DNA from 3 places in the Actinopolymorpha singaporensis genome. Region 2 is predicted to be linked to each of the others. Evidence: riboswitches for the same ligand, from Rfam matches in the RefSeq annotation. Region 2 holds a riboswitch; each other region holds the start of a gene.

What was found. Region 2 has a riboswitch for thiamine pyrophosphate ahead of thiO (glycine oxidase ThiO). Riboswitches for the same ligand answer to the same signal wherever they lie in the genome.
Region 1: another riboswitch for thiamine pyrophosphate. It lies ahead of BLU27_RS23420 (ECF transporter S component); the one in region 2 lies ahead of thiO (glycine oxidase ThiO).
Region 3: another riboswitch for thiamine pyrophosphate. It lies ahead of thiM (hydroxyethylthiazole kinase); the one in region 2 lies ahead of thiO (glycine oxidase ThiO).

What each region holds. Positions count from the first base shown of each region.
Region 1 covers NZ_LT629732.1:5,222,028-5,228,101, forward strand. The annotation lists gene BLU27_RS23410 (GH92 family glycosyl hydrolase) at 1-3,107, shown strand, start outside; gene BLU27_RS23415 (TIGR03085 family metal-binding protein) at 3,193-3,828, shown strand; TPP riboswitch at 3,976-4,095, shown strand; gene BLU27_RS23420 (ECF transporter S component) at 4,208-4,828, shown strand; gene BLU27_RS23425 (ABC transporter ATP-binding protein) at 4,825-6,074, shown strand, end outside.
Region 2 covers NZ_LT629732.1:4,640,690-4,646,763, reverse strand. The annotation lists gene BLU27_RS20935 (thiamine phosphate synthase) at 1-636, opposite strand, end outside; gene BLU27_RS20930 (thiazole synthase) at 633-1,439, opposite strand; gene thiS (sulfur carrier protein ThiS) at 1,441-1,641, opposite strand; partial or broken gene thiO (glycine oxidase ThiO) at 1,811-2,824, opposite strand; TPP riboswitch at 2,821-2,931, opposite strand; gene BLU27_RS30000 (HNH endonuclease signature motif containing protein) at 3,217-5,220, shown strand; gene BLU27_RS20910 (VOC family protein) at 5,241-5,660, opposite strand; gene BLU27_RS20905 (SRPBCC family protein) at 5,666-6,074, opposite strand, start outside.
Region 3 covers NZ_LT629732.1:5,877,263-5,883,336, reverse strand. The annotation lists gene BLU27_RS26305 (class I SAM-dependent methyltransferase) at 1-350, opposite strand, end outside; gene BLU27_RS26300 (sugar phosphate isomerase/epimerase family protein) at 555-1,415, shown strand; gene BLU27_RS26295 (electron transfer flavoprotein subunit beta/FixA family protein) at 1,703-2,494, shown strand; gene BLU27_RS26290 (electron transfer flavoprotein subunit alpha/FixB family protein) at 2,587-3,549, shown strand; TPP riboswitch at 3,655-3,752, shown strand; gene thiM (hydroxyethylthiazole kinase) at 3,745-4,554, shown strand; gene thiE (thiamine phosphate synthase) at 4,557-5,216, shown strand; gene thiD (bifunctional hydroxymethylpyrimidine kinase/phosphomethylpyrimidine kinase) at 5,213-6,043, shown strand; gene BLU27_RS26270 (TenA family protein) at 6,040-6,074, shown strand, end outside.

The DNA.
Region 1 (6,074 bases), 580 kb from region 2:
TCACCTCCGGTGACCTGAGCTACGCCGCGACCTATGCCGCCGTCGACCTCGAGTTCGCCGACGGCACCCGGCTCGGCGAACTCGGCGCGCGCGACCAGTACGACCAGCCCGCGGACGCGGCCGCCCAGGGCGCCGCCCGCATGCTCTACGCCGACCAGTGGAACTCCCGGCGGATCGCGGTCGGTGCCGTCGCCGCCGGGCGCCGGGTCACCGCCATCCTGCTCACCCACCACCAGCCCGGCGGGCCCGAGAACCCCGACGGCAGCAATGCCGGCGATGCCGCCGATGCCGCCGATGCCGCCGTGCCGGTCCGGGGCTGGGTGGACGACATCGTTCTCGCCGAGCGCGCCCGTCCCGCCGAGGAGCCGCGCCGGCTGTCCGACCACGTGCTCACCACCCGCGGCACGCACTCCAGCGGGGCGTTCTCCCGGGGCAACAACATCCCGGCCACGGCGGTGCCACTGGGCTTCAACTTCTGGACCCCGGTCACCGACGCGGGCACGCTGCGCTGGGAGTACGAATACCACCGCGGCAACGACGACGAAAACCGGCCGCGGCTGCAGGCACTGGGGCTCAGCCACCAGCCCAGCCCGTGGATGGGTGACCGGCAGACGTTCCAGGTGATGCCGTCCAACGCCGCCGGCCACCCCAACGCCGACCGCACCGCGCGAGCGCTGGCGTTCCGCCACGACAACGAGATCGCCCGCCCGCACTGGTACTCCGTCACCTTCGACAACGGCCTGGTCGCCGAGATCGCCCCGACCGACCACGCGGCGATGCTCCGGTTCACGTTCACCGGGCCGACCTCCACGCTGGTCTTCGACAACGTCGACGCCGACGCGGCAGTGACCGTCGATCCCGAGACGGGTGTGGTGACCGGCTACACCGACGTCGGCAGCCAACGGTCCAACGGCGCGGGCCGGATGTTCGTGTACGCGGAGTTCGACCGGCCCGTGGTCGAGTCCGGCCGGCCCGACGGTGTGGGCGAGCGTGCGCACGCGGCGGCGTACGCACGGTTCGACCCCGCCGGCGACCGTACGGTCACCATGCGGATCGCCACCTCGCTGATAAGCCTGGACCAGGCCCGCCACAACCTGGAGCTGGAGATCGCGCCCGGCGACACCTTCGACGACGTCCGCGAACGCGCCCAGCGGCAGTGGGACGACACCCTCGGCGTGCTCGAGGTGGAGGGGGCGAGCGAGGACCAGCTCACCACGCTGTACTCCAACCTCTACCGGCTCTACCTCTATCCCAACTCCGCCCACGAGAACACCGGCACCGCTCAGGTGCCCGTCTACACGCACGCCGTGCAGTCGGCGACATCGGCGCCGCCGAGCGGCCCGACCCGGACCGGCGCCGACGTCGTTCCCGGCAAGGCGTACGTCAACAACGGCTTCTGGGACACCTACCGCACCACCTGGCCGGCCTACGCACTGTTCACCCCCACGCTGGCCGGTGAGCTGGTGGAGGGTTTCCTGCAGCAGTACCGCGACGGCGGCTGGGTGGCCCGCTGGTCCTCCCCCGGCTACGCCGACTGCATGGTCGGCACGAGTTCCGACGTGGCCTTCGCCGACGCCTGCTGCAAGGGGATCGAGGGCTTCGACGCCTGGGCGGCCTACGAGTCGGCGGTGAAGAACGCCACCGTCCGCCCGCCCAACCCCTTCGTCGGCCGCAAGGGGATGGAGCGCTCGCCCTTCCTCGGCTACACACCGGTGGAGGCGACCGAGGAGGCGATGTCGTGGTCGATGGACGGCTACATCAACGACTTCGGCATCGCCATGATGGCCGGACAGTTGGCACGGGACGTCGGTCCCGACGACGCCCGATACCCCCGGCTGTGCGAGGAGGAGGAGTACTTCCGCCGCCGTGCGCTGGGCTACGTCCACCTGTTCGACCCGGCGGTCGGGTTCTTCCAGGGCCGGCACGGTGACGGTTCGCGGCGGCTGTCACCGCAGGAGTTCGACCCGCGGGTGTGGGGCTTCGACTACACCGAGACCAATGCCTGGAACATGGCGTTCCACGTTCCGCACGACGGCGCCGGGCTGGCCTGGCTGTACGGCGGGCGGGAGGCACTCGCGCACAGGCTGGACGAGTTCTTCGCGACCCCCGAGACCGGCCAGGAGCGGTTCAAGGGTTCCTACGGCGTGGTGATCCACGAGATGACCGAGGCCCGCGACGTCCGGATGGGAATGTACGGCCACAGCAACCAGCCGGCCCACCACATCGCCTACATGTACACCTACGCCGGACAGCCCGCACGCACGCAGGAGAAGGTGCGCGAGGTGCTCACCCGGCTCTACCTCGGCAGCGACCTCGGCCAGGGCTACTGCGGCGACGAGGACAACGGCGAGATGTCGGCGTGGCAGGTGTTCAGCGCGCTCGGGTTCTACCCGCTGCAGATGGGCAGCCCCCGCTACGCCATCGGCTCACCGTTGTTCACCAGGGCGACGGTGCACCTGGAGTCGGGCGCGGACCTGGTGATCAACGCGCCGGACAACAGCGCCGACAACATCTACGTCCAGGGCCTCACCGTCGACGGCGTGCCGTACGACCGGGCATGGCTGCCGCACGACCTGCTCGCCAAGGGCGGCGTGCTGGAGTTCGCGATGGGGTCCGAGCCCTCCGGCTGGGCGAGCGGGCCGGACGCCGCACCGCCCTCGCTCACCGCACCCGGCGAGGCGCCCGCACCCCTCGTCGACGTGACCCGGCCCAGCTCCGGCACGGCCCGGGCGAGCGAGGGAGCGGACGCCGAGCACCTGTTCGACGACAGCTCGGCCGGCTCGGTGACGTTCGCCGGTACCCAGCGGTGGGTCTCGTACGAGCTGGCGGCACCGGCCCGGGTCGGCTTCTACACGCTCACCTCTCCCGTGGAAAACGCCGGCGGTGCGGCCCCGGCGGCGTGGGTGCTCGCCGGCTCCCGGGACGGGACGAGTTGGGAGGTGCTGGACATCCGGAGCGGGGAGGAGTTCGCGTGGCCGGTGCACACCCGGCCGTTCCGGGTCGCAGCACCAGGCGAGTACTCCCACTACCGGCTCGACCTCGCGCCGACCCCCGAAGCCGCGGGTGGCCCGCCGGTGTCCCTCGCCCAGGTGGAGCTGCTGGCGTAGGACGTGATCGAGGTGGGCCGCCTCAGACGAGACACGCGGCAGGCGGCCCGCCTCCGAACCCGCCTCGGCGTCCTACGATCGGGGGATGACTGATCACGCCCGCGCCGAACGCCGAGCGCTCGCCGACCTGCTGGACGCACTGGGCCCGGACGCACCCACTCTGTGTGCCGACTGGAGCACGTCCGACCTCGCCGCCCACCTGGTGATCCGGGAGAGTGACCCGCTGGGCGCCGCGGGCATCCTGCTGCCACCGCTCGCCGGCAAGACGAAGGAACGCATGGCCGGGCTGGTCGGGAGGCTCGGCTACACCGGGCTGGTCGACCGGTTCCGTCAGGGCCCTCCCTCGTGGTCTCCGGCCCGGCTGCCGGTGGTGGACCGCGCCGCCAACACGGTGGAGTTCTTCGTCCACCACGAGGACGTGCGGCGCGCCCAGCCGGAGTGGACTCCGCGCGAGCTGCCGGGTGACTTCGAGGACCTCCTGTGGCGGCGGGTCGGCAGCGCCGGCCGGATGCTGTTCCGCCGGTCCGCCGCCGGGGTGCTGGTGGCCCGGCCGGACGGGGCCACCGCACGGGTCCGCAACGGTGAGCCGACCGCCGTCCTGTCCGGGCTCCCGAGCGAGATCACGCTGTACATGTTCGGGCGCAGGGGCGCGTCCCGGGCCGAGGTCGGCGGGCCGCCGGCGGCGGTCCAGGCGCTGGCCCACGCCCCGCTCGGGGTCTGACGGCCCAGCGGCTCGTCCCGGACCACGGCGAGTCCGGGCGGCCCGGTGTAACCTTCGGGCGGACGGAAGCAGGACCAGCAGACAGCAGGACCAGCAGACAGCAGGACCAGCAAGACCAGCAAGACCAGCAAGACCAGCAAGGACAACAGCAGACGACAGGGGAGCGCGGAAGCGCTGAGAGTGCGGGGCCGCCAGTGATGGCGCCGCCCGCAGACCCTCGAACCTGATCTGGGTAATGCCAGCGCAGGAAGTCGGTCTGTCCGTTCGTCACCGGGTCCGCGCCGGGCCGATCGACCGATCGGGCGGTGCGGAGCACCTAGCGGCGAGCCGGACCTGTGGCACTCGGCCGCGTCTCCTCCCCGGTTCAGGGAGGACGTTCATGACCCAGGATGTGACCTCGACCGCGGCGCGCGGTCAGCGGCCGGTCAACCGGCGGTGGCGCACTGTCGACATCGTGGTCGCGGCGGTGGTAGCAGTGGCGTTCGGCGTTGTGTTCGTCGCCTGGGGCGCGATGTACACCGCGGTCGGCCCGGTCTTCGCCGGCTTCAAGCCGGCCCAGGCGGTGCTCTACGGCATGTGGCTGCTTCCCGGCGTGCTCGGCGGCCTGCTGATCCGCAAGCCGGGCGCCGCGGTGTTCACCGAACTCGTCGCCGCCGCCGTCTCGGCCTTCCTGGGTGTCGACAGTCCGCTGGCGATCATCCTCTACGGCCTGGTCCAGGGTCTCGCCGCGGAACTGGTCTTCGCGGCGTTCCGCTACCGCCGGTGGCGGCCGCCGGTGGCACTGCTCGCCGGCGCGGTCGCCGGGGTGGTCCCGGCCGTGATGGACAACGTCCTCTACAACGTCGCGTGGGCGCCGACCTGGAAGCTGGTGTACGGCGTCCTCGTGGTGGTGAGCTCCGTCGTCATCGCGGGGGCCGGCTCGTTCGCGCTCGTCCGGGCACTCGCCGCCACCGGTGTGCTGGCGCCGTTCGCGTCCGGCCGGGAGCAGACGCCCCGGTGAGCGCGGCGGCGTCGGCGTCCCCGTCCGCTGCGTCCCGGCCCGGTCCCCCGCTGTCGATCCAGGCACGCGGGTGGTCGTTCCGGTACGCCGGCCGGCAGACGTGGGCGGTCCGGGACCTCGAGCTGACCGTCGAGCCCGGCGAGCGGGTACTGCTCGCCGGGCCGTCCGGCGGCGGCAAGAGCACCCTGCTCACCGGGCTCGCCGGACTGCTCGACGCCGAACAGGCCGGCGACGTCGAGGGGGCCCTGCTGGTCGGCGGTGCGCCTCCGGCGCGGGTACGCGACCGGATCGGCCTGGCGTTCCAGGATCCGGAGACGCAGCTGGTGATGGCGCGGGCCGGCGACGACGTGGCGTTCGGGCTGGAGAACCGCGCCGTGCCCACCGAGCGCATCTGGCCGCGGGTCGACGAGGCGCTCGCGCTGACCGGTTTCCCGTACGACCGGGACCACCCGACCGGCCGGCTGTCCGGCGGGGAGAAGCAGCGGCTCGTCCTGGCCGGCGTGGTGGCGCTGCGCCCGGACCTGATCCTGCTGGACGAGCCGACCGCCAACCTCGACCCCGACGGAGCAGCGCTGGTACGCCAGGCCGTCGACCAGGTGGTCGCGGCCACCGGAGCGACGCTGGTCGTGGTGGACCACCGGGTCGGTGACTGGCTGCCGATGGTGGATCGGGTGGTGGTGCTCCGGGCCGGCGGCGGCGTGCTCGCCGACGGTACCCCGGAGAAGGTCTTCGCCGCCGGCCACGGGTCGCTGGCCGCAGCCGGAGTGTGGATCCCGGGCGAAATCCCGGCGCCGCGCCGGACCGCTCCGAGCAGGCCGGCCGACCTGCTCACCGCTCAGGCGGTCGGCTACACCTACCCGGCTGCCGAACGGCCCGCCCTCGCCGACGCCGACCTGCGGCTGTCGGCCGGTGAGGTGGTCGCGGTCACGGGCGCTAACGGCTCCGGAAAGTCCACCCTCGCCATGCTCACCGCCGGGTTGCTCAGCCCGTCGGCGGGTGAGGTGAGGGTCTCCCCCGACCTGTCGTCCGGTCTGTTCCCGAGGCTCGCCGCAGGCCGCCGGAGATCCGGCGAGCGCCGGCCGTTGCACCGCTGGCGCGCGGCGCAGCTGGTACGCGCGGTGGGCACTGTCTTCCAGGATCCCGAGCACCAGTTCCTCACCGCGAGCGTGCGGGCCGAGCTCGCCCTCGGGCCCCGGCTCGCCGGCCTCTCCCGCGGCGACACCGGTCAGCGGGTGGACGAGCTCCT
Region 2 (6,074 bases):
CCTGCACCTCTTCGCGGTCGCGAAGCCTTCGACGGCCGCGTGCAACCGGCCGAACGTCGCGGCCGGATCGGCGCTGCGCATGACCGCTCCCATCACCGCGATGCCGTACGCGCCGGCACCCCGCATCTCGGTGGCCCTGGCCGCCGTCACTCCACCAAGGGCGAACACCGGAGTGGCGCCGGCCTCCCTCACCAGTCGGTGCAGTCCGTCCACGCCGAGGGCGGGACCGTAACCGGGCTTGGACTCTGTCGGCGCCACGGGGGACGCGGTGACGTACGCCGCACCCTCGGCGACCGCCCGGCGTACCTCCTCGTGGTCGTGACACGAGCGCCCGAACAACTTCTCCGGCCCGCTCCCGAGGCCGGGCTGGGTGGACGACAGGTGCACGCCGTCGGCGTACGCGAGCCGGCGATGCGCCGAGATCACGAGGAAGTCGTGCGCGGTCGTGCGGCGGCGGATCTCCTTCGCCAGTTGGGCACGTGCCTCGTCGGGCAGGTCAAGCTCGCGCAGGACCACGGCGCGAAGACCGGCCCGCACGCACCGAAGGACAGTCTGAACCAGGTCGGCTCCCGGTGGAAGCTGGGTGCGGTCGGTGAGCAGCAGGATCCGCGGCAGCGCGGGCGCCGGTGAGGTCACACGGTCACCCTGCCCGCCATCGGTGAGGAGGGGCGGGCGCCAGCCAGCCGCGGTATTCGTCCGGCCGCCCGGGCCAGGCGGCCTGCCCGTACGCCGAGCCGGATCGCCTCCGCCATGGCGACCGGATCGTCGGCCCGGGTGATCGCGGTCGCGGCCAGCACGGCGTCGCACCCGAGCTCCATCGCCTGGGCGGCGTCGCTGGCGGTACCCACTCCGGCGTCGAGGACGACCGGGACGGTCACCGCAGCGCGCACCGCCTCGATCGCGTGCGGGTTGCGGATGCCCAGACCCGAACCGATCGGGGAGCCCAACGGCATCACCGCGGCGCACCCGACGTCGGCCAGCCGTTGCGCCACGACCGGATCGTCGGTGGTGTAGGGGAGTACGGTGAATCCCTGTCCCACAAGGGTTTCCGCCGCGTCGAGGAGCTCGACCACGTCCGGCATCAGTGTGCGTTCGTCGCCGATGACCTCCAGCTTCACCCAGTCGGTGCCCAGCGCCTCCCGGGCCAGGTTCGCGGTGAGTACCGCCTCCCGCGCGCTCAGGCAGCCGGCAGTGTTGGGCAGCAGGCGCGCCCCGGTCTCGGCGAGCACATCGGCGAGCGCGTCCAGCAGCGAACCCTCACCCTGGTCGGACGTACGCCGCATCGACACCGTGACGAACCCAGGCCGCGCGGTCCGCACGACGTCCACGATCGTGCGCAGGTTGTTCAGCCCGCCGGTGCCGATCCACAGCCGGGAGGCGATCTCGGCGCCGTCGACCGTGAGTCCGTCCCGGTCGGTCCTTCCCGTCACCTCGACCACTTCAGCCTCCCTGCCGGGCGGTGACGATCTCGACGGCGTCCCCTGGACCGACCTGGGTTCGTTCCCAGTCACCGGCGCGTACGACAGCACCGTTGACGGCGACCGCGACGCTCCTCGGATCGGGCAGCCGCCCGCGCACAAGGTCGGCGACGCTGAGGCCGAACGGGACCTGTGTCAGCTGGCCGTTGACAGTGACGTCCATTGGTTCCTCCTGTCCAGTGAGTCGAACCGGTTGGGGGAGAACGCGTCCGCAACCTCCGAGGCGGCCCCGGCGGCGCTTCGCCGACCGGTGACTGTCGCGGTCGCCCACCGGCCTCGATCTGGGTACGCAGAATCCGTGCCGTGACCGGCGCCAGCAGCACCCCACCCCGGTGGTGGCCGGCAGCGAGGAAGAGACCGGTGACGCCGGTCGGGCCGAGCAGCGGGCCGTTGTCGGGTGTGCCGGGACGGTGCCGCGCGAGGACCTCGAGAATCTCGGCGCGTTCGAGACCCGGAAGCAGCGTGCGCGCCGCGTCGAGCAGGCGCGCGACTCCGCCGACGGTCGGCGTCGGCTGCCCGGCGTGCTCCTCCTGGGTCGCGCCGATCACCACCTCACCGTCGGCGCGCGGCACGACGTACACGGGTTCGCCGTGTACGACGGCGCGCACCGTCCGGGTCGGCGCCTGGTCGGCCGGCAGCCGTACGCGCAGAATCTCACCACGTACGGGCCGGACGAGGCGGTGCTGTGGCACCTGTGGGGGCAGGCGGTGGCCGGTCGCCACCAGGACGGCATCGGCGGGCACCAGCCGCCCGTCCTCGGTGCGCACGCCGTCCACCGACGCAGTCGAACCGTCATCGTCACCGTGTCCCCAAGCGGGGACGGGCGATGGGACCGCCCGGCAGCGTTCGACCCGGTCGCCGAGCAGGGTGAGCAGCGCGGCGGAGACCCTGCGCGGGTTGACGCTGTGGTCACCGGGCAGGTATGCCCCGCCGGCGACCCGGGTGGAGAGTTCGGGTTCGCGCTCGCACAGGCCACGCCGTCGGAGTTCCTCGTACTCGATGCCATGCGCAGCAAGCACGTCGAGAATCCGGCGTACCACCTGAACGTCGTCGTGGTCGCGGCCGACCAGCAACGTACCGGCGCGGCGGTGGTCGACGTCCACACCGGTCGCGGACTCAAGCCAGGCGGCGTACTCCGGCCACAGGCCGGCGCTCTCCACCCCGAGGCGGAGGAGGTTCTCCTCGCCGTGCCAGGCCTCACCGGCAGGGGAGAGCATCCCTGCGGCCGCGTGGGTCGCGCCGGAGACCGGAGCGGGATCGAAGACACGAACGTCGTGCCCGGCGCGAAGGAGTTCGACGCCGCAGGCCAGCCCGATGACGCCCGCGCCGAGTACGGCGATCCTCACGTCGGATCCTCACTTCCTTCGCCGGCATGACCCGGATCAGGTTCGGCGGTCGGAGCGGCGTCAGCTCCCTCTCAGCCCGCTGCCGGCGGGCACCCGCGTGGAAGTCGACCGTAACACGGGATCCGTGGTCACTCGGCGAATCGAGCCGGATCGGGGCACACGGACGCACCGACGAGTCCGATCGTGCTCTCTACGCCGCGACAGAGTGGGAACTGGCCCGGCAAGACTGGGTTGACATGAACGCCGACGCCAAGTCGGAGGTGATCGGGCAGCGGCAGGCTAACGCCCTTCACGACGGTGTGGTGTCACACAGCTTGAAAATGCCTGGATTCGCTTGTGGATAAGGGCTTTCCCGGGCGCGATAGCCGATCATGTTCGATAGAATCGAACCCATGAGCGACGGCGGCGAGTGCTTCGACGGGCATCTGGGTGTGGAGCCCGGTGGCCGTCGGGTGCTGCCTGCCGGGTTGGCGGAGATGTCGCCTGGACCGGCGCTTGCTGTCGCGGTCGCTTCGGTTGACCGGGCTGCGTGTAACGGGTGGGAGTTGGAGGAGTTGCTGAAGGCGCAGCGGCGGCTGGTTTGCTGGAGCGAGGCCGAGTGCCTGACCACCGTGAACGAGCTCGCCCATGCTGTCCCCGGCATGCCTGATCTGCCTGCCGAGCGCAGCGCCACACCGGACCCGTTCACACCGGAAGTTCTTGAACCGCTGCTTGGCTGGACCGGTCACCACGCCCACTGGGTGATGGCGATGGCCACGGCGCTGCCCCGGCTGCCGCGGGTGCGGGAGGCGCTCGCCTCCGGTGGCCTGGAGATCACCGAGGCGCGGGTCATCGTCGACCGCATCACCGATGCCAAGCCCGACCTGTGGGACATCATCGAGAACGCGCTGTTCCCGAAGGTGCTGGACCTGCGGGGCGGACTGCTGCGCGCGAAGGTCGAAGCCGAGGTGGTCAAGGCCGACCCCGAAGCAGCCGCCAAACGCCACAAGGCCAAGCGCTCCGCGCGTGACGTGGCGATCTGGCCCGCCGTCGACGGCGTCGCCGACCTTTCCATCCGCGGACTGTCGGCCGACCAGGCTGCCGAGGCGTTCGGCTATGTCGACGCCGTCGCCCGAGCGGTCAAGTCCACCGGCGACTCGCGCACCCTCGGCCAACTCCGTGCCGACGTCGCCGCCTCCCTGCTGACCGGCACCGCCGACATCACCGACTGCCCCGCCCCCGACCACACCGAACAGAACCAGGCGGACCGGGACGCGACCAACGGCGATGCTCAGTGCGGCCATGCCGAGCAGAGCGACACCGAGCAGAGCGACACCGAGCAGAGCGACACCGAGCAGAGCGACACCGAGCAGAGCGACACCGAGCAGAGCGACACCGAGCAGGGCAGTGCTCGGCAGGACGCAGGGGCAGGCGATGCGGCCGGGCAGGGCCGGGGCCCCTGTGCCATTCACAGGTTCCCCGACCACGACCTGCACCACGGCTGGTGCGAGTGTGGCGACTGCTCACCCGCCCCCGTCACCAGGTGCACGGTGTGCGGCTCCGCCGCGAGCGGCACCCCGATCCACGACACCACCGCCCACGACGCCGCGGAACACAACGCCGCGGAACACCACGCCGGAGGGGAGAACGCGGCCGCCGCCAACAAGGCCGCTCCCACAGTTGGTGCTCCCGCTGCGGGCCACATCCCGCACCAGAGCCGCCGACCCGACGGGCCGACCGATCCACCACCTGGTGGAAGGACGACACCTCCGCAAGCCGCAGCACCTACACCGCCTCCGCTGCCCTGGTGTTCCTCGCAGCCGAGCTGGGGTGCCATACGAACGCGGGCGAAAGTGCAGCTGAACGTGCCGTTGACCACCCTGATGGGACTGAGTGCTCAGCCGGGTGAGCTCGGCGGGTTCGGGCCGGTCATCACCGAGGTGGCCCGCCTGATCGTCGCCAACCACCTCGACAACCCCGAAGCCAGGTTCAGTGTCGGGGTCACTCACCCGGTCACAGGGCGGCTACTGCATCTGCATCCGATCCCGGTGAGGTTCCTGCGCGGGCTGCAGGCAGAGCTGGTGCATGCCCGCGACCCGCGCTGCGTGTGGACCACCTGCCGCAGGCCCGCCGCGACCTGCCACCTGGACCACAACACCGAACACAAGGAGGGCGGGGAAACATCTGTGGACAACATCGCGCCCCTGTGCCCGCGTCACCACAAGGCCAAAACCGAGCGGGACTGGAAACTCCAGCAGACCGGACCCGGCGAACACAGGCTCACCGACCCCCACGGCCGGCAGTACCGAAGCAGAACACCATCCCTCACCGATCCCGTACCAGCGGACCTGGCATCTACCGCCCCCACCGCCCCCATGGAGATGGCGTCGGCCGTCGACGACCTGCCGCCGTTCTGAGGGCGGCGTCCGCAACGCAGCTACTCGGTGGGCGGGCCCTGCTGTGCGGCGGTCGGGTCCATCCAGAAGACGTCCCAGTAGTGGCCGTCCGGATCCAGGAACGTGCGGTTGTACATGAAGCCGAGGTCCCGAGGCTCACGCGCTGCCGACCCGCCGGCAGCAAGTGCCTTGTCGACAAGGGTATCCACGTCCTCGCGGCTGTCCACACCGAGACCGAACATCGCCTCGGTCACCTTCGTCGCGTCGGCCACCTCGGTGGACACGTACGTCTGGAAGTACGGTCGGACGACGAGCATCACGTAGATGGTCTCGCTGATCACCACACAGGCAGACTCGTCGCCGGTGAAGTTCGGATCGGTGGAGTAGCCGAGAGCCTCGTAGAAGGCGACCGATCGGGCCAGGTCCTCGACGGGCAGGTTGAGGAACATCAGGGTGGGCATGGTTCTCAGTCCTCCACCACGGCGGCGAGCACGTCCAGCATCTCGCGGGTGCCGCGTTCGCGTTCGGGGGTGTTGTCCAGGCCGTCGAAGTAGACGCCCTGTTCGGTCAGGGTCAGCCGGGTGCCGCCCTCGACCGGAGTCAGCTCGATGGAAGTCAGGGAGACCGACAGGCGGGTGGAGTCCACGCGCATCTCGTAGCTGTAGACGAAGCGGGTGTCCGGGACGATCTCGTGGTAGTACGCGTCGAACCGGGACACCGGACCGTCCTGGCCGAACTGGCTCTCGCTGTGCTCGCGGCCGCCCTCACGGAAGTCGTGGGCGGAACTGATCGGGCACCACTCGTCGGTGGGCGCGTCGAACCAGCGTGCCTTGGTCTGCGGGTCGGCGAACGCGTGGAAGATCTTCGCCGCCGAC
Region 3 (6,074 bases), 1.2 Mb from region 2:
ACCACGGCGCCGAAGGCGCGGTCGGCGAACGGCAGCTGGACGAGGTTGCCGCGGACGACCCGCACGCCGGGGTACGTCGCGGCGGCATGCGCCGCGGCTGCCGCGTCGTAGTCGACGCCCACCACGGTCGCCTCGGCGCCCAGCGAGTCGTACAGACTCTGCGCGCCGTACCCCTCGCCGCACCCGGCGTCCAGCACGCGCGGCGGCGGCGCGGTGCGAGTCGGCCCCGCCAGCTCGGCGGCCAGCAGTCCGGCCGCCCAGTCGTAGCCGACCACGTGCCGGGCGAACCAGTAGGTCTCGTGCCAGATACCGGGCATGGTGCGCTCACCGGTGAGGGGCAGGTCCGGCACGTTGGCTCCTCCGCTTGTCCGGGCGCTTGTCCAGAGTCGGTGCCCGGGTGACGGTCAGGCTACTTGCGCCGCGGGGCGGCCGGTGCCGGTCCCGGGTCCTGTTTCGGCCCCGTGTGCGCAGCCCGCGGCTCCCGGTTGTGGGGTGTCCTCCAGCAGACTGGACGGCGAACGTGTACCCCGGGACAAGACGGAGAGCCGGAACTCATGGCAGACCAGACCACCGACGGTTTCTACACCAACCTCAGCTGCGGCGCGCTCGGGATCAGGCCGGGCTTCGAGGCCGCCGTCGACCTCGCGATCGAGTTCGGCTTCGGCGCGGTCGAGCCGGACGTCGGCTACCTCACCTCGCAGTCCGCCGAGCAGGTCGAGGCGCTGCGCTCGCGCCTGGCCGAGCACGGCGTGAAGTGGGGGAACGCCGGCCTGCCGGTCGACCTGAACGCCGACGCGGCGACGTTCGCCTCCCAGCTGGCCGCGCTGAACGACCACGCCGCCCGGCTGGCGTCGTACGGCATCGACCGGGTCGGTACCTGGATCCGGCCGATGAGCAACTCGCTGACCTACCGGCGCAACTTCCGCCGGCACGCCGAACGGATCGCCCTCGTGGACGAGATCCTGGCCGGCGCGGGCGTGCGGTTCGGGCTGGAGTACGTCGGGCCGAAGTCGTTCTGGAGCACCGAGCTGTATCCGTTCGTGCACACCCTGGCCGAGGCGCGGGAGCTCATCGACGCGGTGGGCAGCCCCAACGTCGGGCTCATCCTGGACACCTTCCACTGGTACACCTCCGGTGAGTCCGCGGCCGACATCGCCGAGCTGTCGGCGGAGGAGGTGGTGGCCGTCGACCTCAACGACGCGCCCACCGGCCTCGAGCGCGACCAGCAGCAGGACGGCCAGCGCATGCTGCCCGGCGCCACCGGCGTGATCGACGTGGCCGGCTTCGTGGGCGCCCTGCGCAAGATCGGGTACGTCGGGCCGGTCAAGGTCGAGCCGTTCAACGCCGAGCTGCGGGCCATGGACCCCCGCGACGCGGTGGCCAAGACCGCCGAGTCGCTGAACGCCGTTCTGTAGGACCGCCCGGGAGGACGGCCCGGGACGCAGCCGCCGGCCTGGGGGAGTCCGCCCGGACTCCCCCAGGCCGCACCCTCGGCTGCCCGGGATCCCTGACCGGCCCCTCCAAACCCGGTGGTTGCCCGCGAAGCTACTCGCGGGTAACCTCGCGCCTGTCGGGTAGGTCTTGTCTACGGTTGGGGGCGGAACCCCGGGTCGGTGAACCCTCTGGCCCAGTGGGGCCGTCGAGGACGCCGGGTCGGACCGACACGGCCGCCAAGGACGCGAGTGAGGAGCCGGACGCGAGCATGAACATCGTGGTGTGTGTGAAGTACGTCCCGGACGCGACCGCGGAACGCGGCTTCGACCCCGGCGACCGCACCGTCGACCGGTCCGGTGTGCCCGGCCTGTTGTCGGAGCTGGACGAGTACGCGGTCGAGGCCGCCCTCAAGCTCGCCGAGGCCGGCGACGCCGAGGTGACCGTCCTCACCGTCGGTCCCGCCGACGCCGCCGACGCGCTGAAGAAGAGCCTGCAGATGGGCGCGGGCAAGGCGGTGCACGTACTCGACGACGCCATCCACGGCTCGGACTCGGTGGGCACGTCGCTGGTGCTGGCCGAGGCGATCCGCAAGCTGGGCACCGACCAGCCGGTCGACCTCGTGCTGTGCGGGATGGCCTCCACCGACGGCAGCATGTCGGTGGTCCCGGCGATGCTGGCCGAGCGTCTCGACCTGCCACAGCTCACCTTCGCCAGCGAGCTCGAGGTCGGCGACGGCACCGTGCGGATCCGTCGCGACGGCGAGGCCGCCACCGAGACCGTCGAGGCCGCACTGCCGGCCGTGGTCTCGGTCACCGACCAGGCCAACGAGCCCCGCTACCCGTCGTTCAAGGGAATCATGGCGGCGAAGAAGAAGCCGGTGCAGACCTGGAGCCTCGCCGACCTCGGCGTCGACGCCGGTTCGGTCGGCCTGGCCGCGGCGTGGACCGCGGTCGACTCGTTCGAGGCGCGCCCGCCCCGGCAGAAGGGCACGGTCGTCACCGACGAGGGCGACGGCGGGCAGAGGCTCGTCGCGTTCCTGGCCGAGCAGCGGTTCGTCTGACGTCCGCACCCAGCCGCGAGCTGCCAAGACCTTCGACCACCGATCCGGGTACGGGCGACCGACCGCGGGCGACTGCAAGGAAGCGTGCCGAAATGAGCGAGATCCTGGTTCTCGTCGACCACGTCGACGGAGTCGTACGCAAGACCACCACCGAGCTGCTGACCATCGCGCGGCGCCTCGGCGAACCCTCGGCGGTGTTCGTCGGTGCCGGGTACGAGCAGGCCAGGGACGCCCTGGCGACCTACGGCGCCCAGAAGGTCTACCTGCTGGAGCAGCCGGAGCTGACCGAGCACCTCGTCGCACCGAAGGCCGAGGCGCTTGCCCAGCTCGCCGACCGGAGCACACCGGCCGCGATCATGCTGACCTCGGGAGCCGAGAGCAAGGAGATCGCCGGCCGGCTGGCGATCAAGCTCGGCTCCGGAGTCCTCACCGACGTGGTGGACGTCGAACCCGGCGACGGCACGGTCGTTGCCACCCAGGCGGTGTTCGCCGGCAACTACACCGTCCGGTCCAGGGTCACCCACGGCACACCGATCCTCACCGTGAAGCCCAACTCCGCGACGCCGGAGCCCGCACCCGCGCAACCGGTGGAGGAGAAGGCCGACGTCACGGTGTCGGACCGGGCACGGGCCGCGCGCGTGGTGGAACGTTCGCCGCGCACCCAGACCGGACGTCCCGAGCTGACCGAGGCGGCGATCGTGGTCTCCGGCGGCCGCGGCGTCGGCTCCGCGGACAACTTCGCCGTGGTCGAGGGGCTCGCGGACGCGCTCGGCGGCGCGGTCGGCGCGTCCCGCGCGGCGGTGGACGCCGGCTGGTACCCCCACGCGTACCAGGTCGGCCAGACGGGCAAGACCGTCTCACCGCAGCTGTATCTCGCCGCCGGCATCTCCGGCGCGATCCAGCACCGGGCAGGCATGCAGACCTCGAGGACGATCGCGGTGGTCAACAAGGACCCGGAGGCGCCGATCTTCGAGATGGCCGACTTCGGCGTCGTCGGCGACCTGCACGCGGTGCTGCCGCAGGCGACCGAGGAGATCAACCGCCGCAAGGGCTGAACGACGTGGTTCCACGGTCCCGGCCTCATGGCGAACGCCGGTCCACGCGGGCTGACCGCGCGGGCCGGCGTTCGCCATTGTGCGCGTTCAGCCGGTACGGTCGGACGCAGTGACGCGGGGTGTCCCGGACGCCGGGACTGAGATCACACCCGTCGAACCTGATCCAGATCATGCTGGCGAAGGGACTGTCGCACGATGGTCACGACCACGTCCGTCACCGCGGACGCCGTAGCGCGGGTACGCGAGGACCTCCGCGATCAAGCGCCGCTGGTGCACTGCCTCACCAATCTCGTCGTCGCCAACTTCACCGCCAACGCCCTGCTCGCCGCGGGCGCGTCCCCGGCGATGACCGACACCCCCGAGGACGCGCACGTCCTCGCTGCCGGTGCCGGTGCCGTACTGGTCAACCTCGGTACGGTCACCCACGCCTCGGCCGAGGGCATGCGGGCGTCGGTGACGTCGGCGGCCCGGGCGGGGCGTCCGTGGGTGCTCGACCCCGTGGCCGCCGGTCCGCTGCCCTGGCGTACCGCCCTGGCCGGCGACCTGCTGGCGCTCGCGCCGCCGGCGGTCGTACGCGGGAACGCCTCGGAGGTGCTCGCCCTGACCGGCGGCACCGGCGGCCGCGGCGTGGAGTCCACCGCCGACCCGGAGCAGGCCTGGCCGGCCGCGAGGTCGCTCGCCGGGACGTACGCCCTGTCAGTGGCGGTGAGCGGACCGGTCGACCTGATCACCGACGGCGAACGCACCGTACGCGTCGCCAACGGCCATCCGCTGATGACCCGGGTCACCGGGGTCGGCTGCGTGCTCGGCGCGCTCACCGCCGGCTGTCTCGCGGTGACCGGGGACGCCCTGCTGGCCGCGACGGCGGCCACCGTCCTGCTCACCCTCGCCGGGGAGGCGGCGGCCGCGCGGGCACCGCGGCCGGGGTCGTTCGCGACCGCCCTGCTGGACCAGCTGGACGCCACCGACGCCGACCGCATCCGCGCCGGCGCAAGGCTGGCTTGACGATGGGGCCGAACAACCCGGATCGCTCGCTCGACCTCTCGCTCTACCTCGTCACCGACACCGCACTGTGCGGGCCGCGCGGGGTGGCCGCGACGGTGAGAGAAGCGGTGGCCGGCGGCGTGAGCGCGGTACAGCTTCGCGACCCGGGCGCCACGACCCGGGACCTGCTCCGAACGGGTGCGCAGGTCCGCGAGGTGCTCGCGGGCACCGGCGTACCCCTGTTCGTCAACGACCGTGCCGACGTCGCGCACGCGCTCGGCGCCGACGGCGTGCACCTCGGTCAGTCCGACCTGCCGCCCGAGCACGCGCGCGACCTGCTCGGGCCGCGCGTGTGGATCGGCCTGTCCGCGCACACCTCCGGCCAGCTCGACCGGGCGCTGGCCCTGCCGCGGGGGACCGTGAACTACCTCGGAGTGGGGCCGGTCTTCCCCCAGGCGACCAAGCCGGACGCGGCGTCCCCGCTCGGCCTGGCCTTCCTCGCCGAACTCGTCGCCACCGCCGCCGCGGGTGGCCTGCCCAGCGTCGCGATCGGCGGTATCGGCCCGGACAACGCCGCCGCCGTACGCGCCACCGGTGTGGCCGGGATCGCGGTGGTCAGCGCCGTCTGCGGCCGGCCCGACCCCGCGGCCGCCGCCCGAGTCCTGCGTACGGAGGTTCGATGACCAGTCACCTTCCCACGCGTGTGCCCGTCGCGCTCACCATCGCCACCAGCGACCCGTCCGGTGGGGCGGGCATCCAGGCCGACCTGAAGGCGTTCTCGGCCCTCGGTGCCTACGGCACCGCGGTCCTGGTGGCACTGACCGCCCAGAACACCCGTGGCGTCACCGGCATCCACGTCGTCCCGCCGGCGTTCATCGCCGAGCAGGTGGACACCCTCGTCGCCGACGTACGCGTGGACGCGGTGAAGATCGGCATGCTCGCCGACGCCACCGTCGTGCACACGGTCGCCGAGGCGCTGCGCCGGCACCGGCTTCCGTCGGTGGTGCTCGACCCGGTGATGGTCGCCTCCAGCGGGGACCGGCTGCTCACCGAGGACGCGGTCGCGCTGGTACGCACCGAGCTGCTCCCGCTGGCCGGCCTGGTGACCCCGAACCTCCCCGAGGCCGCCGCCCTGCTGGACACCTCACCGGCGCGGACGCCCGCCGAGGTCGAACGCCAGGCCGCCGACCTGCTCGCGCTCGGCGTACCCCGGGTCCTGCTGAAGGGCGGGCACGGCGACGACCCGGACGAGTCCGCCGACCTCTACGTCGACGCCGACGGCGCCGAGTGGCTGCGGGCACCCCGGATCCGCACCCGGCACACGCACGGCACCGGCTGCACGCTGTCCTCGGCGATCACCGCGCTGCGGCCCCAGCGGCCGGACTGGCGTACCGCCGTCGGCGACGCCAAGGACTACCTCACCGGAGCGCTGACCGCGGCCGACTCCCTCGACGTCGGCGGGGGACACGGGCCCGTGCACCACTTCCACGCCTGGTGGGGATCGCGATGACCGGATCGACGGGGTTCTGTGCGGATGCCTG